Linked DNA regions of Blastochloris tepida. The protein of the gene in region 1 interacts with the protein of each later gene in a pairwise test. Links are inferred from orthologs where the notes say so. Each region holds a gene or a part of one and is shown in the gene's direction. Other genes may lie near its edges.

Region 1 (16,361 bases):
GTTGCCGGGCTGTCGTCCCGGGCAAGGGCGCAAAGCGCCCGCGACCCGGGACCGTTTTCCGTTTCGCGTCGTCCCGGACGGCGCGGGATGCGCAGCATCCGGCGCCGAGCCGGGACCGTTTTCCGGAAGGGGGCCTTTTCCTGCGGACGATCCCGGGTTGGAACGGCGAACTGTGCTTTGATGGGTGCACCGGCTCGGGGTGGCCACCCCGAGCCGGTGCGGGCGGCACGCCGTGTCCCGGGTGAGCCTTCGAGGCCGTCGCGAGCAGAAGCGGCCGTCCGTCCCAAGCCAACCCGAACAGTTGCACGGGGCTTTTGACCCCGCTTCCAAGCCTGGGATGCTTGCCATGCTGCCACACCCGACGCCGCTTGCCACCCACCTTGTGGGCATCGATGTCTCCAAGGACTGGCTCGACATCGCCTTCGACGACACCAAGGTCGAGCGCGTCGATAACACCCCCGCGGCTCTCCAGCGCTTGGCCAGGCGCCTGGTGAAGGCCGGGCTCACCACCGCCGGCCTGGAGCCGACCGGCGGCTATGAACGCCTGGCGGTCGCGGTGCTGCGCGAGGCCGGCCTCACCGTGCTGCAGGTCGACAGCTGGCGCTGCCGCCAGTTCGCCAAGGCCTGCGGCCAGCGCGCCAAGAGCGATCCGCTCGACGCCCGCATCATCCGCGCCTTCATGCTGCATCACCCCTGCCGGCCGTTCCCGGAGCCCTCGCAAGCGCAGAGCGACCTGACCGCCTGGGTGCGCGAAATCACCCGCGCCGAGGCCGACATCCGCCGCCTCGAGAACCGCAAGGCCCACCCCACCCTGGCGGCCATCACCGCCCGGCTCGATGCCGAAATCGCCGCCCTGCGCGAGACCGTCGCCGCGGCCGAACAGGCCATCGAGGCGTTGATCGCCGCCGATCCGGCGATGGACGCCAAGGCCAAGATCATCACCTCGGTGCCGGGGATCGCCAACAAGACGGCCCGCGTCCTGCTCGCAGAAGCTCCCGAACTCGGCCGGTTCACCCCCCGCCAAGCCGGTGCCATCGGCGGCTGCGCACCCTATCGCAACGACAGCGGCAAAGCGCGGCGGCCGGCCCATATCGAGGCCGGACGCCGCGCGCTCAAGCGCGCCTGCTATCTCGCCGCCTTCGCCGCCATCCACTGGAACCCGTGGGCCAAACAGCTCTACGCCGACCTCAAAGCCCGCGGAAAACCCGCTAAGGTCGCCCTCATCGCCATCGCCAGAAAGCTCCTGACCATCCTCAACGCCATGATTCGAGACAACAAACCCTGGCGAGACCCCAAAACCGCATGACAGTTGCTCTTCGCTTCGCTCCGCCCGGGATGACGAGGCACGGAGAAGGGCGATCCCGGCTTTCGCTTTCGCTCGGCCGGGATGACGAGGCACGGAGAAGGGCGACCCCGGGCCACGATCTCGCTCGCTCATGACGGCCATTCCGCGCGCCGCCATTTGCGGCGGCGCGCGTTCGGCCTATGTGTTCGCCCGCCGAGTCGCCCCATCCGCCAATCGTCCTCGTTCCAACCTCACGGCCCCCCATGCTCACAACCTCCCTGCCGCCGATGATCGCCGGCCTGTCGGCGCTGGCCGGCCGCTATGACGTGCTGCTCTGCGACGTGTGGGGGGTGATCCATGACGGCGCCGCGGCCCACGCGCCGGCCTGCGAGGCGCTGCAACGCTTCCGCGCGGGCGGCGGCACCGTGGTGCTGGTCTCCAATGCGCCGCGGCCGGGCCGGGCGGTGATGCCGCAGCTTGCCGGCTATGGCGTGCCGGACGGGACGTTCGACGCCATCGTCGCCTCGGGCGACGTGTCGCGCGCGGTGCTGGCGGCGCGGCCGGGCGTGCGGGTGTTCCATATCGGGCCGGACCGCGACCTGCCGCTGTTCGAGGGGCTCGACGCAAGGCGGGTGCCGCTCGACGAGGCCGAGCTGGTGCTGTGCACCGGGCCGTGGAACGACGAGGTCGAGACGCCCGAGGACTACCGGGCGCTGCTGCAGGACGTGCTCGCGCGCCGGCTGATGATGGTGTGCGGCAACCCGGACGTGGTGGTGGAGCGCGGCGGCCGGCTGATCTATTGCGCCGGCGCCATCGCCGATCTCTACGCCGCTATGGACGGCGAGGTGCTCTATGCCGGCAAGCCGCACCCGCCGATCTATCGGCAGGCGCTGGCCGCGGCCGAGGCGCTGCGCGGCGCGCCGGTCGATCCGGCCCGCGTGCTGGCGATCGGCGACTCGGTGCGCACCGACCTTGCCGGCGCGGCGGCGCAGGGGCTCGACTGCCTGTTCATCCTGGCCGGCATCCATGCCGGCGAGATCGGCGACCCCGCCACCCGCGAAGGGGCGGCGGCGCTGGCGACGCTGTTCTCGGCGGCGCTGGTGCAGCCGGTGGCGACGATGCACCATCTGGCGTGGTGAGGCCGGGAAACCGTATCAGTTTGCCACCGGAAACCCGACCCGCCGGCGAGGAAAACGCCTCGCCGCCGGGAGCCGTCGGGGTGCGGTTGACCCGGACACTCTCGGTTTCGACGACGCGCGCCGGGGCGTTCTGCCCCCCACCCCCGACCCCTCCCCACCATTCACTGCGTTCATGGGGGGAGGGGAGAAGCGGCGCGCCCCCTTCTCCCCTCCCCCCGCGAGCTTTGCGAGCGGTGGGGAGGGGTCGGGGGTGGGGGGCTTCGGACGCTTCCTGTTCAGGCGAACAGCTTGTCGATATCGTCCTGGCTGGCCTTGTCCTCGGCCGCGTCCGGCGCGGTCGGCGGCGCCTTGACCGGCGCGGCGGCGACGGCGGGCTTGGGCGCAGCGGCGGGCTTGGGCGCGGCGGCGGGTTTGGGCGCGGGCGCAGGGGCGGCGGCGGCCTTTGCCGGGGCGGGCTGGGCCGGTTTGGCTGCGGGCTGGGCCGGCGTGCCGCTCAGCATGCTGTCGACGTCCGACTGGCTGACGCCCTGGCCGGCGAGCTGCGGCCCGTGCAGCAGCAGCTTCTCGGCGCGGGCGGCCTTGGCCGCCTCCTCGGCGGTGGCGAAGCCGCGGGCGTCGCGGGTGCGGGTGGCGGCGGCGAAGCGGCCGACGCGGGTCTCGATCGCCTTCAGCGTCTGCACCACCTTGGCGACGCGCTGGCCGGTGATGTCCTGGAACGAGCAGGCCTCGAACACCGCCATCATGCGCTCGTCGACGAACGCCTTGTAGGCGTCGGGGTCGGAGGCGTCCGCGGCCATGATCTCCTCGGCCGCGGTCATGATGGTGTTGGTGGCGGCTTCCGTCGCCTTGACGATGGCGTCGAGCTCCTGGCCGGCCGCGGGGATGCGCGTTTCCTTCAGGTCGTGAACCTGCAGCGCACCGATCTCCTCCTTCATCGACTGGATGTATTCGGCGATCTCGCGCAGCTCGCGATAGACCGCCTTGTCCAGCGTCAGGAAGAATGCCTGCAGAGATTCGGCCGTGATCTCGGCGAGGGCCACAACGTCCGAGAGGGACACTTCAACCCCCTTCTTGTCTCTGAGGAAACCGACGATACGCTCAAGGTGCTCCGTCTGGTAGGCGCTCACGGAACTTACTCCCCGGGACGGCCCGTCCTGGACCGCCATCGCTGTCATCGCTTCGTGTTCTTGGTGTTTTCTTGAAAACCGTCAGTCCGCGAAGACGGCCTCGATCTTGGTCTTGAGCGTCTGCGCGTTGAACGGCTTGACGATGTAGTTGTTGACGCCGGCCTTCTTGGCGGCGATCACGTTCTCGGTCTTGGACTCGGCGGTGACCATGATGAAGGGCGTCTTGGCCAGCGACGGATCGCCGCGGACCTCCTTCAGAAGCTCGTATCCGGTCATCGGCTCCATGTTCCAGTCGGAGATCACGAGGCCGTAGCGCTTCTCGCGCAGCTTGCCGAGCGCAGCAGAACCGTCGGCGGCGTCATCGATATCCTCGAAGCCGAGCTGCTTCAGAAGATTACGAATGATGCGCACCATCGTGCTGTAATCGTCGACAACCAAGATGGGCATCGAAAGGTCGACAGCCATTTCTTCTACTCCGTCGGCATTCTGGCGGCGTTGCGCCTATTATGGACTAATCCGGCAGAGTCTCCCTCTGTCCGAACGTCCCCCTGTACTTGGGCAATTTAGCGAAGAGCTTTGAACATCCGGTTAATCGCCCGGAGCGATGGCCGCGACCTTCGGCGTATTGCGGTGCAGCACGAAGTTCAGCATCCTGATACCAAACACGGAGGCCGAATTGAGCGACGTTCAGACCCGCCTGGGCATGCGCAGCCTGTATTTCGAGGATCTCGCGGTCGGCATGCGCGAGAGCATCATGAAGACGGTGATGGCCGACGACATTGTCGGCTTCGCGGATCTGTCGGGCGACCACAACCCGATCCATCTGTGCGACCTCTATGCTGCCGGCACGCGGTTCGGCGGCCGCATCGCCCATGGCCTCTACACGGCAAGCCTGATCTCGGCCGTGGTCGGCACCCGGCTGCCCGGCCCCGGCGCGATCTACCGCTCGCAGACGCTGAACTTCCACGCGCCGGTGAAGATCGGCGACGTGGTGGCGGTGTCGGTGGAGGTGGCCGAGCTGGTCGAGAAGGGCCGGCGCGCCCGCCTGCACTGCGAGGCGACGGTGGACGGCAAGGTGGTGCTGGACGGCGAAGCCTGGGTGTCGGTGCCGCCGCGGCCGCAACCGCACGCTTGACGGGACAGGGTGGCGGGGGGCAGGGTGCCGCCCACGCGCATCGCCGCCGGCGGGCGGGACGGTTCCCGGTAACGCCGTCGGATACCCAGCCAGCGGACGTGTGGGTGGGACCGGTTAGCTCCGCGCGAACGGTCCTCAATCGCAAGCGGATCCCGTACATCAGCGGACCCAAGCGCCAGCATACGCGACCGCGGCATCCCCGTTACCGTCTCCGCAACCGATTGCCATGACCCCCTTCGATCTCCCTTCCGCGCCCGCCTTCCGGGTGGTTCGCGACCTTGAACCCGTGCCCGCCGACCTGAGGGGCGCAGTGGTGGCGATCGGCAATTTCGACGGCGTCCATCGCGGCCACCGGGCGGTGATCGACGCCGCCGCCGAACGGGCGCGGGCGCTCGGCCGGCCGGTGGCGGCGCTGACCTTCGAGCCGCATCCGCGCGCGGTGTTCGCGCCGCACGCGCCGCTGTTCCGGCTGACGCCGGAGCCGGTGAAGCTGGCGGCGCTGGCGCGCGCCGGCTGCGATGCCGCATTCGTGATGACGTTCGATGCCGCCTTTGCCGGCGTCAGCGCCGATGACTTCGTCGACCAAGTGCTGGTGGAGCGGCTCGCCATCTCCGGCGCGGCGGTCGGTTTCGATTTCCATTTCGGCAGCAGGCGGGGCGGCTCGCCCGCCTTCCTGGTGCAGGCCGGCGCCCGCCGCGGTTTCGCGGTCGATGTGGTCGGCCCGCTGCATCATGAGGGGCGGCCGGTGTCGTCGAGCGCCATCCGCAGCCTGCTCGCCTCGGGCCGCATCGCCGAGGCCAACGACCTGCTCGGCTATCCGTGGTTCATCATCGGCACGGTGATCCGCGGCGACCAGCGCGGCCGCACGCTGGGCTATCCCACCGCCAATATCCGGCTCGATCCAGCCTGCGGTCTGGCGCATGGCATCTATGCAGTGCGCGCAGATGTCGCCGGCCGCCGCTACGACGCGGTGGCGAGCTTCGGCCGCCGGCCGACCTTCGACAATGGTGCGCCGCTTTTGGAAGTGTTCCTATTCGACTTCTCGGGCGACCTCTATGGCGCCGAGTTGGCGGTTACCTTCCACGCCCGCCTGCGCGAGGAGCGCAAGTTCGACAGCGTGGCGGCGCTTGTGACTCAGATGAATGCGGATTCCGCCGACGCGCGCCTCGCTCTGGCCGGCTGCGCCTGAGGGCGCGGCAGCCGCCATCCGCGGCACTGGCGGCCGGACGATTTTAGGAAAATATACCCGAGACGCGCCAGCCATCCGCGCGCCGCTCGGCGGCCCGCGCCTCAACCTCCGGCAGCACGAAATGCCTCCGGCCACGCGATGGTGAAGACGGAATTTCTCCGGCCTGTCGTAATTCCGTGACTCGATTACCATCCGTTAGGATCCCCTGCCCATTTTCACGCCACCTGCAGGGAGGGGAACATGAGGCTTCAAACCGGGCTGACACTGGCAATCTGCGGCAGCCTTGCGGTAGCGGCAGTCGGGTTCTTTTCGACCAGCCGGTGGTTCACCGAAAAAATCGTCTCGGAAAGCCTGCACAGCCGGTTGGCCAGCGAGTCGGCCCGGTTCGAGAGCGAGGTGGCCTCGCAGGCGATGCGGGCGCTGTCGCTGTCGCGGCTGGTCGCCAGCCTGCCGGAGGTGAAGCGCGCCTTCGCCGCCGGGGAGCGCGATGCGCTTCACACCATGCTGGCGCCGGCCTTCGCGGCGCTGCGCGCCGACGGCATCGAGCAGTTCCAGTTCCACACCCCGCCGGCCACCTCGTTCCTGCGGCTGCACAAGCCGGAGCGGTTCGGCGACGACCTGTCGGGCTTCCGCCCGACCGTGGTCGAGGCCAATGCCCGCAAGTCCGAGGTCCACGGCCTGGAGAACGGCGTTGCCGGCGCCAGCGTGCGCGGGGTGGTGCCGGTGCAGGATGGCGACGCCCATATCGGCTCGGTCGAGTTCGGCATCGCCTTCGGCGAGGACCTCGCCATGCAGTTCACCCAGCGCACCGCCACCTGGGTGGCGCTGTTCGTCGACGGCAAGACCGGCTTGACCCAGGTCGCCTCGACCTTCCCCAACGGTTTTGCCCCGACGCCCGAGCAGCTTTCGGCCGCCCGCAACGATGCGGTGCTGGACGACCACGCCATCCTCGACGGCTCGTCGCTGGCGATCAAATACGCGCCGCTGAACGACCTCGAGGGCCGCACCGTCGGCGTCGTCGCGCTCGGCATCGACCGCACCGACCTCGACGCCATGCAGTGGCAGTCGACAATGGTGTTCGGCGCGGTGTCGCTGGCCGCCCTGCTGCTGGGCTTCGGCATCGCCTTCCGGCTCAATGGCGTCATCGCCAAGCCGCTGAATTCCCTGGGCAGCTGCATGAAGGAGCTGGCCGGCGGCTCGACCGCGACCGCCATTCCGCCCAAGACCCAGATCGACGAGATCAACCAGATGACCGAGACGGTCGCGGTGTTCCGCGACACCGCGATCGAGCGCGAGCGGCTGGCGGCCGAGACCGCCCGCGCCCAGGCCGAGCGCGACCGCGCCAACCAGCGCATGGAGGCGGCGATCGAGAGCTTCCGCACCTCGGTGGCCGGCGTGCTCGACGCGGTGGACGCCAATACCGAGCGGCTGCGCGGCACCGCCCATGCGCTGGGCGACCTCGCCGGCAATGCCAGCCGCGAGGCCGGCTCGGCCGCCGTCGCCTCGGAGGAGACCACCTCCTCGGTGCAGGCGGTGGCGAGCGCGGCGGAGGAGCTGTCGTCGTCGATCCAGGAGATCGCCCGGCAGGTGGCCACCGCCAGCGGCGTCATCACCCAGGCCGGCACCACCACCGAGGCTTCGGCGCGCGAGATCGAGGCATTGGCCGCGGCCGGCGCCAAGATCGGCGCGGTGGTCGACCTGATCCAGGCGATCGCCGCCCAGACCAACCTGCTCGCGCTCAACGCCACCATCGAGGCGGCGCGGGCGGGCGACGCCGGCCGCGGCTTCGCGGTGGTCGCCTCCGAGGTCAAGTCTCTGGCCGCCCAGACCGCCAGCGCCACCGAGGAGATCGCCAGCCAGATCGCCACGATTCAGGCCTCGACCAAGACGGCGGTGGGGGCGATCCGCGAGGTGTCGCACGCGATGAGCGACATCCAGGGGGTCACCGGCTCCATCGCCTCGGCGGTCGAGCAGCAGAGTGCCGCGACCAACGAGATCGCCGCGAGCATCCAGCGCGCCGCCGACGTCACCACTTCGCTGGCGGCCAATGTCTCGGGCGTCACGGTGGCGATCAACGAGACCGGCACCTCGGCGACCGAGGTGCAGTCGGCCTCCGACGACCTCGCCCGCCAGTCGGAGCGGCTGGCGGCGGAGGTGAAGGACTTCCTGCACCGCCTGCGCAGCGACGACGCCGCGGCGGCGTGACACCAAGGGCAAGACGTGCGGGATCCGGCCTGAGCGGCCGGGTCCCGTTTCGTTTTCGGGGCAGGGCTGGTTGGCGGGCGGGCGCGCTCGGTCCGGCGGCGACGTGTGGGGGCGCGTGGAGGCAGCGTGTGGGTTCCCTTCCCCTCGCCGCTTCGCGGCTCGGCCGGGAACGACCGCGGCGTTTGGACCGCAGCGCTCATGAAGGATGGCCGGGAGCCACGGCCGGTCGTTCCCGGCGAGCGCACCTGCGGTGCGCGAGGGAAGGGAACCCAGAAGAAGGGAACCTAGTTGAAGGGAACCCAAGCGCCTCCTCCCGCCGATCCGGCGCGACCCGGCGCACGGAATGACCTGCGACCGGCCGGAACATGGCGCGCGACGCTTTATCCGCGCCGCCGGGCTTGCTAAGAGGGGCGCATGCAGCGCGCGCCCGTTCGTCTCCACGTCACGGCACGAATTCGCCGCCCGGCCTCCGGCCGGGCCTGACGGTCCGTCGGGGGTCGGGATCGCCGCCCGAAATCCGTCCCTTTGCTGCCCAAAGCACACCGCCATGACCAAGACTGACGCCGGCGCCTCCGACGCCAACACCGCTTCGACTGAAACCGGGTTCGACTATTCGCAGACCCTGTTCCTGCCGCAGACCGCGTTTCCGATGCGCGCCGGCCTGCCGCAGAAGGAGCCCGAGCTTCTGAAAGCCTGGGAGGAGGGCGACCTCTACGGCAAGCTGCGCCAGGCCGCGGCCGGCCGGCCGAAATTCGTGCTGCACGACGGCCCTCCCTACGCCAACGGCAACATCCACATCGGCCACGCGCTCAACAAGATCCTCAAGGACGTGGTGACCAAGTCCCAGCAGATGCTGGGCTTCGACTCCAACTACGTGCCGGGCTGGGACTGCCACGGCCTGCCGATCGAGTGGAAGATCGAGGAGCAGTACCGCGCCAAGGGCAAGAACAAGGACGCGGTGCCGGTGGTGGAGTTCCGCAAGGAGTGCCGCACCTTCGCCGAGCATTGGCTTGACGTGCAGCGGGGCGAGTTCAAGCGCCTCGGCGTGATCGGCGACTGGGACCACCCGTATTCGACCATGAGCTTCCCGGCCGAGGCCCAGATCGCCCGCGAGATCATGAAATTCGCCATGACCGGCCAGCTCTATCGCGGCTCCAAGCCGGTGATGTGGAGCGTGGTCGAGAAGACGGCGCTGGCCGAGGCCGAGGTCGAGTACGAGGACCACGCGAGCGATACGGTGTGGGTGAAGTTTCCGGTTGTGAGGAAGGCCTACTTCGGGCGCACTACTCCCACGCCCGAGGATATCCTGCCGCGAGAAGACTTGCGCGAAGCCCACGTCGTCATCTGGACGACCACGCCCTGGACCATCCCCGGCAACCGGGCGATCAGTTTCTCGTCGCGCATCGCCTACGGCCTCTATGAGGTGACCGAGGCGCCGGCCGACAATTGGGCCAAGGTTGGCGAAAAACTGATCCTGGCCGACAAGCTGGCGGAAGACGTGTTCAAGCAGGCGCGGGTCACCGCCTACGCTCGCCGGGCCGACATGCCGGCAGAGGTGCTGAAGGATCTCGTTTGTGCTCATCCGCTGCAGGGGGTAGGCGGCGGCTATTACTTCGACGTCCCCCTGCTCGACGGCGACCATGTCACCGACGATACCGGCACCGGCTTCGTCCACACCGCGCCGGGCCACGGCCGCGAGGACTTCGAGATCTGGATGGCGAACAAGCGCGCTCTCGAAGCGCGCGGCATCGAGTCCACCATCCCCTACACCGTTGAGGCCGACGGCACCTACACCAAGGAGGCACCGGGTTTTGTCGGCAAGCACGTAATCACCGCCAAGGGCGAGCAGGGCGACGCCAACAAGGCGGTGATCGCCGCGCTGACCGAGGCCGGCGCGCTGATCGCCCGCGGCAAGCTCAAGCACCAGTACCCGCACTCCTGGCGCTCCAAGAAGCCGGTGATCTTCCGAAACACCCCGCAATGGTTCATCGCGCTGGACAAGCCGGTCGAGACGCTCGACGGCGCCACACTTCGCGAGGTGGCGCTGCGCTCGATCGCCGAGACCCGCTGGGTGCCGGCGGCCGGCGAGAACCGCATCAATGGCATGATCGCCAACCGCCCCGATTGGGTGGTGTCGCGCCAGCGCGCCTGGGGCGTGCCGATCACCGTGTTCGTCAACCGCGAGACGGCTGAAATCCTCAAGGACGAGCGGGTGAATGCCCGCATCGCCGACGCCTTCGCCAAGGAGGGTGCGGACGCCTGGTTCGCCGATGCCGACGGGTCGCGCTTCCTCGCGCCCGACCACGATCCGAAAGACTGGGAGAAGGTCACCGACGTGCTCGATGTGTGGTTCGATTCCGGCTCGACCCACGCCTATACGCTCGAAGACCCGGTGCATTTCCCGGGCCTCGCCGGCATCCGGAGGAAGCGCGACGGCGGCACCGACACCGTGATGTATCTGGAGGGCTCCGACCAGCACCGCGGCTGGTTCCACTCCTCGCTCTTGGAAAGCTGCGGCACGCGCGGCCGCGCCCCCTATGACGTGGTGCTGACCCACGGCTTCGTGCTGGACGAAGAGGGGCGCAAGATGTCGAAGTCGCTCGGCAACACGGTGGCGCCGCAGGACGTCATCAAGGCGTCGGGCGCCGATATCCTCAGGCTCTGGGTGTGTGCGTCGGACTATTCCGACGATCTGCGCATCGGCCCGGAGATCCTCAAGACCACCGCCGACACCTATCGCAAGCTGCGCAACACGCTGCGCTGGATGCTGGGCTCGCTCGCCCATTTCCGCGACGAGGACCGGGTGGCCTTCGCCGACATGCCCGAGCTCGAGCGGCTGATGCTGCACGAGCTCGCCCTGCTCGATCCCGTGGTGCGGCAGGCCTATGCCGACTTCGACTACAAGAAGATCCACGCGGCGCTGACCGCGTTCATGACCTCGGATCTCTCGGCGTTCTATTTCGACGTGCGCAAGGACGCGCTCTATTGCGAGCCGATCTCGTCGGTGAAGCGCAAGGCGGCGCTCACCGTCATCGACCGGCTGTTCCACGCGCTGGTGACGTGGCTGGCGCCGGTGCTGTCCTTCACCGCCGAGGAGGCGTGGCTGGCGCGCTACGGGTCCGGCTCGGTGCATCTGGAGCTGTTCCCGGCCATCCCGGCCGAGTGGCGCGACGAGGCGCTGGCTTCGAAGTGGGAGCAGATCCGCCGCGTCCGCCGCGTCGTCACCGGCGCGCTGGAGATCGAGCGGGCGAACAAGCGCATCGGATCGAGCCTGGAGGCGGCGCCGGTGGTGTTCTTCACTGAGGACGCGTTGCGGGCGGTGATCGGAAGCGTCGATTTCGCCGAGGTGTGCATCACCTCCGGCCTCAAGCTTGAGGCCGGGACCGGTCCGGCCGAGGCCTTCCGCCTTGCCGAGGTCGAGGGCGTTTCGGTGGTGCCGGCCAAGGCGGAGGGGAAGAAGTGCGCCCGCTCCTGGCGCATCACTGCCGACGTCGGCGCCGACCCGGCGTTTCCGGACCTCTCCTTGCGCGACGCGCAGGCGATGCGAGAATGGAAAGCGGCGCATGGCTGAGATGGACCCCGCGACTGCGGAGACCGGGGCGCGGCGGCATGTCCGCCTCGGCCTGATCGCCCTTCTTCTCACCCTGGCGATCGATCAGGGCTTCAAGCTGTGGATGATCCACGGCTTCGACATCGCCGACCGCGGCATCGTCGCCGTCGGCCCCTATCTCGATCTGGTGATGGCCTGGAACAAGGGCATCTCCTACGGCCTGTTCCAGCAGGACGGCGAGACCGGCCGCTGGGTGCTGGTCGGCATCAAGGCGGTGGCGGCGGTGGTGTTCGGGGCGTGGCTGCTCCGGGCCGAGACCCGGCCGACCGCGATCGGGCTCGGGCTGATCATCGGCGGGGCGCTCGGCAACGCCATCGACCGGGTGGCGTGGGGGGCGGTGGCCGATTTCTTCTCGTTCCACGTCGGCACTTTCCGCTGGTACGTGTTCAATCTGGCCGACGCCGCCATCGTGCTTGGGGTTATCCTGCTGCTTTACGATGCGCTTTTCGGCCCTGCCGCAAAAAAGCCGGCATGAGGGACGAGTGAGGGAGTTCAGAGGAAGGGGAGTCGAGGGCCGTCCGGCCGTCGCCCGTTCCGGTCGAATTTCCACGCGATCCCGGCCGCCCTGCCGGCCGCCGCCCTGACCGCGTTTCGAAGGAGTGTCGCGATGAAGGCCCGTCTCGTGCGCCACGTTCTTCCCCTCGTCATGCTCGCCGCGGTGGCAGCGCCGCAGACCGTGCGGGCCGACGATGAGGAGCCCTCCTTCGAGCAGAAGATCATCAAGCAGATCCTCGGCGGCGTCGGACTGATCGAGGACAGGGCGCCGATCGACTATCGCGAACGGGCGCCGCTGGTGGTGCCGCCGACCGCCGAGGCGCTGCCGCCGCCGGCCTCCGAGGACGTCACCGCCGCCAATCCGGCCTGGCCGAAGGATCCGGACGTCGCCCGCGCCAAGGCCGCCGAGGCGGGTTCGGACAAGCCGGTCGTGCGGCTCGATGCCGGGCGCACGCTGGGCATCGACGAGATCCGCCGCGGCACCAGCAAGACCAAGCAGGCCAAGAGCGACCGGCCCGAGACGTCGAGCGACCGCTTCGAAGGCGCCAACGACCGTCTGTCGCCCACCCAGCTCGGCTTCAAGGGCTGGGGCTCGAAGAAGGAAGAGAAGATCGTCTTCACCGGCGAGCCCGAGCGCACGCGCCTCACCCAGCCGCCGCCGGGCCTGCAGACGCCCTCGCCCGACCAGCCCTATGGCGTGGTCGGCGACGACAAGCTCGACGACAACTGGCTGAACCGCATCTTCTCGCCGAGCAAGGTTGCCGAAGGCCGCGACACCGGCGGCAGCCGCACGGCGCGCGACAGCACGCGCTGAGCGCTCGCCGTCCTGAGAGGGCCGGATTTGCGATGGCCGGTCTTGCAGTAACCGGGTTTGCGATGGTCCGGCCTGCGAAAACCGGACCCCTGATGACCGGACTGTGATCGCACGCCGGGCGAGGCGGGCCGGACTTTGCCGCGGTTTCATGTGACAGTCTGGCCGAATCCCCGCCCCGGAGGGAGCCAGTCTTGCTGAAAGCCGCGATGCGAACACTTGCCGCCGCCGCCACCGCCGCCACCCTCGCCTGCCCTGCCCACGCGAAACCTGCCGAGGTCAAGCAGGGTCCCGATGTCTCCCATTTCACGCTGGCCAACGGGCTGGAGGTTGTGGTGATCCCCGACCACCGGGTGCCGGTGGTCACGCACATGATCTGGTACCGGGTGGGCGCGGCCGACGAGCAGCCCGGCAAGTCGGGCATCGCCCACTTCCTCGAACACCTGATGTTCAAGGGCACCAAGGCCAATCCGGCCGGCGTGTTCTCGGCCATCGTCGCCGAGGTCGGCGGCCAGGAGAACGCCTTCACCTCCAACGACTACACCAGCTACTTCCAGCGCGTGGCGCGCGACGAGCTGGAGACCATGATGCGGCTCGAGGCCGACCGCATGACCGGTCTCGAACTCACCGACGCGGTGGTGCTGCCCGAGCGCGACGTGGTGCTGGAGGAGCGCCGCATGCGCACCGACAACGACCCCGCCGCCCAGCTCGGCGAGGAGATGGCGGCGTCGATGTTCCGCAACCACCCCTATGGCGTGCCGGTGATCGGCTGGGAGCACGAGATCAAGGGGCTCGACCGCGACGACGCGCTGGCGTTCTACCGGCGCTTCTACACCCCCAACAACGCCATCCTGGTGGTGGCCGGCGACGTCACCGCCGACGAGGTGCGCACGCTGGCCGAGCGCACCTATGGCAAGATCGCGCCGCGCGCCGAGGTGACGCCGCGGGTGCGGCCGGCCGAGCCGCCGCCGCGCGCCGGCCGGCTGGTGACGCTGGCCGATCCGCGCGTCGCCCAGCCCTCCATCCAGCGCCAGTATCTGGTGCCGTCCTATTCGCGGGCGGCGCCGCGCGAGGCCGAGGCGCTCGACCTCTTGGCCCAGGTGCTGGGCGCCAGCCAGACCAGCCGCCTGCACCGCAAGCTGGTGGTGGAGAAGAAGCTCGCCACCTCGGCTTCGGCCTGGTACCACGGCTCGGCCTATGACGAGACGCGGTTCGGGGTGTGGGCGAGCCCGCGCCCCGACGTGTCGCTGGAAGACCTCGAGGCGGCGATCGACGCCGTGCTGGCCGAGGTGGTCGAGACCGGCATCTCCGAGGACGAGCTTGCCCGCGCCAAGACCCGCCTCGTCGCCGACACCGTCTATGCCCAGGACAGCCAGACCGCGCTCGCCCGCATCTATGGCGTGGCGCTCACCACCGGCTCGTCGATCGAGGATGTCCGCGCCTGGCCCGAGCGGGTGAAGGCCATCTCCGCGGCCGAGGTGCAGGCGGCGGCGCGCAAATGGCTCGACATGCGGCGGTCGGTGACCGGCCATCTGGTCAAGGCGCCGCCGGCCGGGGAGAAGCGCTCGTGACCGGTCTCCATGCGTTCGGGCGCCGGCTCGGCGTTCCGCTGCTTGCCGCAACATCTCTCACTCTGTCGCCGGTCACCTTGATGCCGCTCACCGCCACCACGCTCGCCCTGGTCTCCGAAGCCGATGCCGAAACCGCGACCCGCATCGAGCGGGTGGCGAGCCCCGGCGGCATCGAGGCGTGGCTGGTGCGCGAGCCGGCGGTGCCGCTGATCGCGCTGGAATTCGCCGTCACCGGCGGCTCGACCCAGGATGCGCCCGGCAAGGCCGGCACCGCCAATCTGGTGTCCGGCCTGCTCGACGAGGGGGCGGGCGATCTCGACAGCGCCGCCTTCCAGGACCGGCTCGAAGCCAAGGCGATCGAGCTGCGCTTCAGCGCCGGCCGCGACCATCTGAGCGGCAGCCTCAAGACGCTCGCCGAGAACCGCGACGAGGCGTTCGGCCTGTTGGCGCTGGCGCTGAACACGCCGCGCTTCGACGCCGAGCCGGTGGAGCGGGTGCGCCAGCAGGTGCTGGCCGGCATCCGCCGCAAGTCCACCAATCCCAACTCGCTGGCGTCGGAGGCGTGGTGGGCGGCGGCCTTTCCCGGCCACGTCTATGGCCGCCCGGTCGAGGGCACGGCCGAGACCGTCGCCGCGATCGGGCCGGAGGATCTGCGCGCCTTCGTCGGCCGGGTGCTGACTCGCGACACGCTGAAGATCGCCGTCGTCGGCGACATCGACGCCGCCACCCTGGCGCCGCTGCTCGACAAGGTGTTCGGCCCGCTGCCGGCCAAGGGCCAGCGGCTGGCCGTCGCCGAGGCCGCGCCGCAGGGGCTCGGCCAACGGCTGGTGATCGATGTCGACGTGCCGCAGACGGTGCTGACCTTCGGCTGGCCCGGCCTGAAGCGCAGCGATCCCGATTTCGTGCCGGCCTATGTGCTGAACCACATCCTGGGCGGCGGCACCTTCTCCTCGCGCTTCTACCGCGAGGTGCGCGAGAAGCGCGGGCTGGCCTATTCGGTCTACAGCTACCTGATGCCGCTCGACCATGCCGGGCTGATGATCGGCGGGGTGTCCACCCGCAACGACCGGGCCGCCGAATCGCTGTCGGTGATCGAGGCCGAGATCGCCCGCCTCGCCAAGGAGGGGCCGAGCGCCGACGAGCTGGACAAGGCCAAGAAGTACCTGATCGGCGCCTACGCGCTGCGCTTCGACACCTCCGGCAAGATCGCCGGCCAACTGCTGCAGATCCAGCTCGACGATCTCGGCATCGACTATATCCACCGCCGCAACGGTCTGGTGGCGGCGGTGACGATCGAGGATGTCCGGCGCGTCGCCGCCCGGCTGCTGAACGACAAGCTGCTGGTGACCGCGGCCGGCCGGCCGGTGGGGATCGGCGGCGCGGCCGGCGGCGGGCAGAGCGGCACCGGGCAGGGCGGCACCGGGCAGGGCGGCTGAGCGCTCCCCGCGCAGGCGGACCGGCTTGACCGGACCGGCTTGGCCCGATCGGCGCGGTGGAGAACCGGGGCGGCGAGGGGCCTGAACGTCGTTCCGGTCGAACGGCTGCCGCAAAGTGGCCCTAATCCACAGTCGAAACCATCCATGGTTTCCGGGTGATCGGCTCGGAGGAGCTGCCGGCTGGAGCTGCTCTTCTTCGCTCCGTCGCGAGAGCGCGCGCATGCGAGCGCGCGCCCGGCCGGGAGAGGGAAGGAAGAGCGGGTCGATCATCCGGACTGCGTATGAGGGGGCGTCGATGACGATGAGGGGTTGGCGGATCGCGGGCCGGCTCGGGCCGGCGGTGGCGGTTGCATTGGCG
Region 2 (7,228 bases), 2.7 Mb from region 1 along the record:
GCCGATCCCAACCAGCCGCTCGAAATCATCCGTACGCTGCATTCGTTCGATCCCTGCCTCGCCTGCTCCACCCACGTGATGAGCGAGGACGGGCAGGAGATGGCGACGGTCACCGTTCGCTGACGCGCGTCCGACGCGTCGTTGGAAACATGGTCATTGGTGTCGAGGGGGAAACCCATGACGCAAGTCAGCGAGCTTGAGGGTCTTACCGGCACGGGCGGGCGCGGCAGTGCCACGGTGGCGCGCGTCGGCACGCTGCAGGGCGCGATCGACAGCCATGGCGAACGCGCCGCCCGCCGCCAGACGGTCTATGTGTATCAGGCGCCGGTGCGGCTGTGGCACTGGGTGACGGCGCTCTGCCTCACGGTGCTGTGCGTCACCGGCTATCTGATCGGCGCGCCGCTGCCGACGCTGTCCGGCGAGGCGAGTAACCACTATCTGATGGGCTATATCCGCTTCGCCCATTTCGCCGCCGGCTACGTGCTGGCGGTCGGCTTCGTGTTTCGGCTCTATTGGGCCTTCGTCGGCAACCGCTATTCCCGCCAGATCTGGATGATCCCGGTGTGGCGGCGGCTGTGGTGGTGGGGCCTGTTCTATGAGCTGAAGTGGTATCTCTTCCTCGTGCGCGATCCGAAGAAATACATCGGCCACAACCCGCTCGGCCACGCGGCGATGTTCACTTACATGATCGTGCTGGCCTTCATGATCTGCACCGGCTTCGCGCTCTATTCGCAGGGCGCGGGCGCCGACAGCTGGCAGGCGGCGATGTTCGGATGGGTGTTCGACATCTGGCCGAACTCGCAGGAGGTCCACACCTGGCACCGTCTCGGCATGTGGTCGATCGTGATCTTCTTCCTGGTCCACGTCTATGCCGCGGTGCGCGAGGACATCCTGTCGCGCCAGAGCATGATCTCGTCGATCGTGTCGGGCGAGCGCGTGTTCCGCGACGACTTCCGGGATTGAGCCGTGAGCGAAGTCACTGCCGTCAAGACGCTGGTTCTCGGCATCGGCAACATCCTGTGGGGCGACGAGGCGTTCGGCGTGCGGGCGGTGGAAGCCTTCCACCGCCGCTACGCGGTGGGAGATGACGTCACGGTGCTCGATGGCGGCACGCAGGGGCTCTACCTCGTCGATGTCGTGCAGGAGGCGCACCAGCTTCTGGTGTTCGACGCCATCGACTATGGGCTCAAGCCCGGCACGCTGAAGATCGTGCGCGACGGCGACGTGCCGAAATTCACCGGCGCCAAGAAGATGAGCCTGCACCAGACCGGCTTCCAGGAGGTACTGAGCGCGGTCGACCTGCTCGGCCGCTATCCGCAGCGGCTCGCGCTGGTCGGCTGCCAGCCGCTCGACCTGGAGAATTGGGGCGGGCCGCTCACCGACCCGGTGCGCTCCGCCATCGGGCCGGCGCTGGAGGCCGCGCGCGACATCCTGCTCGGCTGGAACGTGCCGGTGCGGGCGCGCGAAGAGGGAGCCGCCTTCGACGGCCTCCTGGCGCACGACATCGACATCGCCGCCTTCGAACGCCGCACGGCATGGTGAGAGCACATGTGTATCGGACTTCCCATGCGGATCGTGCTGGGCGGCGAATTCACCGCCGCCTGCGAACGGCGCGGCGAGACGCAGGCGGTGTCGCTGGCGCTGGTCGGCCCGCAGCCGGTCGGCACCCATGTGCTGGTGCATCTCGGCGCGGCGGTGCGGGTGCTCGGCGCCGAGGAGGCGCAGCGCATCGACGACGCGCTGGACGGCGTTGCGGCAGCGCTGCAGGGGCGCGCCTTCGACCATCTGTTCGCCGACCTGATCGACCGCGAGCCGCAACTGCCAGACTTCCTTGCCGCAGGACGCGGTGGACATTCATCCGGCAAGTGATCATCCTGGGGTGGAAGAGAGCTTTCTACCGCGCGATGCTCACCGCCGATCCTGCACGGGCGCACCAAGACGCCCGCAGAATGACGTTTCGGGAGGACTGCCATGACGTCCACGCCCATTGCGGCGTTGACGATCCGCCATGGGCTGGCGGAGGTCGACAGCCGCAACATCGATGCGTTCCTGGCCGCGGGCGAACCGCCGCACGCGCTGCTGTTCTTCACCGGCGACCCGACCGTGCGCCTTGAGGCGGCCGACGTCGCGGTCGTGCTGCCCGAGCTGCTTGCCGCCTTTCGCGGCCGGCTGCGCGCGGCGGTGATCGCGCGCGGCAGCGAAGATGCGCTCAAGCTGCGCTTCCATGTCGCGGTGCTGCCGAGCCTCGTGCTGGTGCGCGGCAGCGAGACGCTCGGCGTGCTCGCCCGCATCCGCACTTGGCCCGATTATGTCGCGCGCGTCTCCGCCTGGCTCGATCCGGCAACGCCGGCCATGACGCCGGCGGCGGGCCCGCGCGTCGCCTTCACCTTTTCCGGGCAGGGGAGCCAGGCATGAAGGCCGCGGCACTCGCCGACCTCGCCGCCCCCGGCGGCACCGCGTCTGCGGCCGCCAATGGCGGCAAATTCACGCCGCTGCTGGCGGCAGCGAACGGCGAGGGCTTGGCCGAGCGCTCGCCGCGCGTCGCGGCGCTGCTGCCGCTGATGATCGCGGCGCTGGCGACGCAGGATGCGGACCGGCCGGGCCACCTGTTCGATCTCGACGGTCTCGACGCGGCCGAGCTTGAGCTGATCGACGGGGTGATCGGCGCCGGCGAGGTCTCGGCCACCGTCGCGCTGCCCGATGGCATCGTCGCCCAGATCCGCGAATCCGTGATGGCCGGCCTGTGGCGGGTGCGCTTCACCGGCGCCGACGGCCGGCTGGTTGCCGATTATCTCGAAGTCGGCGCGATCCCCGAGGCGGTGCGCCGCGCCGCTGCCATGACGCGGCGGACGGTCGCCACCGGCGCCCTGTCCGCGCCCTCCCCCACCGCGCTGGCGCTGCTGTCGGAGATTGCCCAGCACGTGGCCGAGTACGCCGCACGGCCGGAGGCTGCGGCGCGCCCGAGCCTGCCCGGCCACACCATCACGCTGTCGCTGCTGCCGGTCTCGGACGCCGACATGGCCTTCCTGCACCAGACGCTGGGCGACGGGCCGGTGCAGATCGTCTCGCGCGGCCACGGCAGTTGCCGGGTTCTGGCCACCGCCACCCGCCACGTCTGGTCGGTGCAGTATTTCAACGCCTCTAGCGACCTCGTGCTCGATTCGCTGGAGATCGGCGACGTGCCGCCGGCCGCCTGCGCCGCCACCGAGGATTTCCGCGATTCGGCCGAACGGCTGCGGCAGATCGAACAGGCCTATTTCACATGAGTGCGGCAACCATTGGCGAACGTCTCGCGTCGATCTATCGCGCCATCGCCGAAGGCGCGATGCGCGGCATGCCGATCTGCAATCCCGATCTCGAGGTGCAGGCGGTGGGATTCCGCGGCCATGCCGGCCACGCGATCGGCGTCGTCGTCACGCCCTGGTTCATGAATATCGTGCTGGCCGAGGTCGCGGGCGGACCGGCGCTGCCGCCGGCGCGCCTGGGCGACGTCCGCGCGGTCTCGCTTCCGGCCGGACGCATCGAGGTCACCGTCGGGGAACTGGACGGCTTCGGCCGGCTCGATGCCGCTTCGCTGTTCTCGCCGATGTTCGGCTTCGCCGATCCGGCGGCGACGTACCAGACGGCGGCTGCGGCCATGGCGGCGCTGTTCAAGCCGGACGGATACGATGTGCCGCCGCCGGCGCGCGACCGCCGGGCATTGCTGTTCGGCCGCGGGAGCAGCGCGCCATGACCCCGCTGCTCGACGGACACGTGCGGATCGCGGCGATTATCGCCGATGGCGCCGTCATCGACGCCACGGTCGCCTGCCACCGGCCGCGCGGCGTCGGCGCGGCGCTGACGCGCCGGCCGGCCGCCGAGATCCCGGCCATCGCCGGGCGGCTGTTCGCGCTGTGCAGCGTCTCGCAATCGGCCGCGGCGCGCGCAGCCTCGGCGGCGGCGGGCGCGGCGGTGGAGACCGATGATCCGGCCGAGACCCATGCCGCTTTGGCGGCCGAGCGCCTCGTCGAGCATCTGCGCGCCACCGTGCTAGGTCTCGGCGGCGCGGTGCCGCTGACGCCGCAGGAGGCCGCGGCCGTGCGCACCGTGCTGGCCAAGCCGCACCGGCCCGCGCGCGAGGCGCTCGAACGTCTCGGCCTCGGGCCGGACGCGGCGCCATTGCACATGCAGGCGGGGGCGAAGTCCCAAAGCTGGGCCGGCCGCCTGATGGCGTTCGCCGCCGCCCTCGATGCCGAGACCCCTGATGCGGTCGATGCGCTGACCGCCGATGACGACGCGGCGGTGGCTGCCGCTTTGCTGGAGACGGGCGAGGCGTTCGCGGCTGCGCCGCACCTGCCGGGCCGGCGGCCGGAAGCCGGGCCGCTGGCGCGCGCCACCGCCAGCCGGCGGATGGGCGCGGGCGGTGCGGCGCGTCTCGCCGCGCGCTTTGCCGAGATCGCCGAGATCGCGCGGAACGGCGCCCTCGCCGCCGGCCGCTCCTGGATTCGCGCCGAGCGGATGAGCCCCGGCGTCGGTTTTGCGGCCGTCGAGAGCCCGCGCGGTCGGCTTCACCATGTCGCCGAGATCGATCGGCAGGGGCGCATCATGCGCTATCTCATCCTCGCGCCGACCGAGTGGAACTTCGCGCCGGAGGGTCCGTTCGCCCAGGCGCTGCGGCGGCTGCGCACGGCTGAGGATGCGCCGGCCGCCCCCGCCATCGAGACGCTGGCCGCGCTGTTCGATCCCTGCGTCGCCTGCCGGGTTTCGGTCTCTCCCGCGCCGTCCGCCGAGACGGCCCAGGAGCTCGCCCATGCATGAAATGGCCCTCACCGAGAGCGTGGTCGCGCTGGTGGAGGAGGCCGCCCGCAGCGAGGGCTTTTCGCGCGCCAAGGCGATCGTGCTGGAGATCGGCATGCTCGGCCATGTCGAGCCCGAGGCGATGCAGTTCTGCTTCGATGCGGTCAGCCGCGGCACCATCGCCGAAGGAGCGCGGCTCGACATCATCCGCGTGGCCGGACAGGGCTGGTGCCTCGACTGCGGCAAAAGCGTGCCGCTCGCCGAGCGGTTCGGCGCCTGCCCCGAATGCGGGCGCCATCATGTGCAGATGACGGCGGGCGACGAACTGCGCGTCAAGGAGCTGGAGGTCGAGTGATGTGCAAGGTTTGCGGCTGCGGCACGGCATCCATCGAAGGCGCGGCGCCGGACGCGCACAGCCACGCGCACGCCCACACCCACGCGCATGGGCACACCCACGCGGACGGCACCCGCTACAGCCACGCGCACAGCCACAGCCATTCGCACGATCACGATCATGAGCATGGCCACGACCATGATCACGACCATCTGCACGATGACGGCCACGTGCACCACCATGATCACGCGGAGGGCACGCACGATTATGGTGCCGGCCTCGCCGGCGTGCACGTGCCGGGGATGAGCCAGGAGCGCATCGTCCGCATCGAGCGCGACATCCTGGCCAAGAACAACGCCTATGCGCGCGCCAACCGGGCGCGGCTTGCCGCCCACGGCATCTTCGCGCTCAATCTCGTCTCGAGCCCCGGCTCCGGCAAGACGACGCTCTTGGAGCGCATCATCGCCGACCTGTCGGGCCGGGTTCCGGTCGCGGTGATCGAGGGCGACCAGCAGACCGCCAATGACGCCGCGCGCATCCGCGCCACCGGCGCGCCGGCCATTCAGATCAACACCGGCAAGGGCTGCCACCTCGACGCCCACATGGTCGGCCATGCGCTGGACGACTTGGCGCTGGACGATCTGGCACTCGACGGCCCGCCGCTCCGGGCCGGCGGCGTGCTGTTCATCGAGAATGTCGGCAATCTGGTGTGCCCGGCGGCGTTCGATCTCGGCGAGGCGCACAAGGTGGTGGTGCTGTCGGTGACCGAGGGCGAGGACAAGCCGCTCAAATATCCCGACATGTTCGCCGCCGCCGACGTGATGCTGCTCAACAAGTCGGACCTGCTGCCGCATGTCGAGTTCGACGTCGCGGCCTGCATCGCCAATGCGCTCAAGGTCAATCCGCGGCTGAAGACGCTGGTGGTCTCGGCCCGCACCGGCGAGGGCCTTGCGGCGTTCCTCAGCTTCATCGAGGCCGGCGTCGCCATGGCGCGGGCCGGCGCAAACGCCGCGGCAGGCTGACCATGCTGGGCTCCCCGCACGATCCGATGGAGCCGGTGTCGCGCGAGGCGATCCGCCTGCGCGGCATCGTCCAGGGTGTCGGCATGCGGCCATTCGTGTTCGCGCTGGCCGAGCGCTTCAAGCTCGCCGGCTTCGTGCGCAACGACGCGAACGGCGTGTCGATCGAGGTCGAGGGCAGCGCGCTCGACGCCTTCGCCGCGGCGCTCAAGGCGGAGGCGCCGCCGCTTGCGCGCATCGACGCGCTGGAGCGCACGCCGATCCCGCCGCGCGGCGCGCAGGGCTTCGGCATCGCGCGCAGCGGCGAGGGAATGGCCGCCACCGGCATTCCGGCGGATGCCGCTGTCTGCAGCGCCTGCCTGGACGATCTGTTCGACCCCAGGAGCCGCTTCCATCTCTATCCGTTCGTCACCTGCACCCAGTGCGGGCCGCGCTACACCATCACCCGCCGCGTGCCGTACGACCGCGCCAACACCTCGATGACCGGCTTCGCGATGTGCCCGGCGTGCACGCACGCCTATCACGATCCGCACGACCGCCGCTTCCACGCCGAGACCCTCGCCTGCCCGGACTGCGGCCCGAAGCTCAGCCACGCCATCCCCGACATCGCCGCGGCGCTCAAGGCCGGGCGCATCGTCGCGCTGAAGGGCATCGGCGGCTTTCACCTGATGTGCGACGCGACGAACGAGGCCGCGGTTTCCGAGCTGCGCCGCCGCAAGGCGCGCGACGCCAAGCCGTTCGCGGTGATGGTGGCGAACGCACCCTCGCTCGATCTGTTCGCGCAGGTCGACGCACCCCACCGTGCCCTGGCCGCCGCGCCGGCACGGCCGATCGTGCTGATGCCCAGTCGCCCCGGCACGCTCGCGCCCTCGGTGGCGCCGCGCCTGTCGCAGGTCGGCCTCGTCCTGCCCTACGCGCCGGTGCACCATCTGCTGTTTCATGCGCTGGCCGGCCAGCCGGCGGACGGCGCGTGGCGCGGATCCCCGCAGCCCTTCGCGCTGGTTGCCACCAGCGCCAATCCCGGCGGCGAGCCGCTGGTGGTCGACGACGAGGACGCGCAGCGGCGGCTTGCCGCCATCGCCGACATCATCGTCACCCA

The links.
Region 2: the proteins of ileS (region 1) and BLTE_RS13285 interact in binary tests that used the Escherichia coli proteins (3 or more experiments, as listed by UniProt). The link is inferred for Blastochloris tepida from one-to-one orthologs.

The regions. Positions count from the first base shown.
Region 1 is NZ_AP018907.1:195,993-212,353, forward strand. What follows is about bases 8,257-11,851. They hold ileS (isoleucine--tRNA ligase), read left to right. Parts: upstream 8,257-8,627; coding sequence 8,628-11,651; downstream 11,652-11,851. Other genes in these bases: lspA (signal peptidase II), read left to right, coding at 11,644-11,851. Also shown: BLTE_RS00825 (IS110 family RNA-guided transposase), read left to right, coding at 338-1,306; BLTE_RS00830 (TIGR01459 family HAD-type hydrolase), read left to right, coding at 1,549-2,424; BLTE_RS18245 (protein phosphatase CheZ), read right to left, coding at 2,700-3,551; BLTE_RS00840 (response regulator), read right to left, coding at 3,633-4,016; BLTE_RS00845 (MaoC family dehydratase), read left to right, coding at 4,255-4,686; BLTE_RS00850 (bifunctional riboflavin kinase/FAD synthetase), read left to right, coding at 4,913-5,875; BLTE_RS00855 (methyl-accepting chemotaxis protein), read left to right, coding at 6,116-8,080; more of lspA, read left to right, coding at 11,852-12,165; BLTE_RS00870 (hypothetical protein), read left to right, coding at 12,298-12,999; BLTE_RS00875 (M16 family metallopeptidase), read left to right, coding at 13,206-14,567; BLTE_RS00880 (M16 family metallopeptidase), read left to right, coding at 14,564-16,003; BLTE_RS00885 (hypothetical protein), read left to right, coding at 16,299-16,361. UniProt on the Escherichia coli protein: Catalyzes the attachment of isoleucine to tRNA(Ile). As IleRS can inadvertently accommodate and process structurally similar amino acids such as valine, to avoid such errors it has two additional distinct tRNA(Ile)-dependent editing activities.
Region 2 is NZ_AP018907.1:2,942,101-2,949,328, forward strand. The notes cover bases 1-2,754. They hold BLTE_RS13285 (HyaD/HybD family hydrogenase maturation endopeptidase), read left to right. Parts: upstream 1-966; coding sequence 967-1,542; downstream 1,543-2,754. Other genes in these bases: BLTE_RS13275 (nickel-dependent hydrogenase large subunit), read left to right, coding at 1-123; cybH (Ni/Fe-hydrogenase, b-type cytochrome subunit), read left to right, coding at 178-963; hypC (HypC/HybG/HupF family hydrogenase formation chaperone), read left to right, coding at 1,549-1,869; BLTE_RS13295 (thioredoxin domain-containing protein), read left to right, coding at 1,972-2,415; BLTE_RS13300 (hydrogenase expression/formation protein), read left to right, coding at 2,412-2,754. Also shown: more of BLTE_RS13300, read left to right, coding at 2,755-3,266; [NiFe]-hydrogenase assembly chaperone HybE, read left to right, coding at 3,263-3,733; BLTE_RS13310 (nickel-dependent hydrogenase large subunit), read left to right, coding at 3,730-4,797; hydrogenase maturation nickel metallochaperone HypA, read left to right, coding at 4,790-5,131; hydrogenase nickel incorporation protein HypB, read left to right, coding at 5,131-6,132; carbamoyltransferase HypF, read left to right, coding at 6,135-7,228.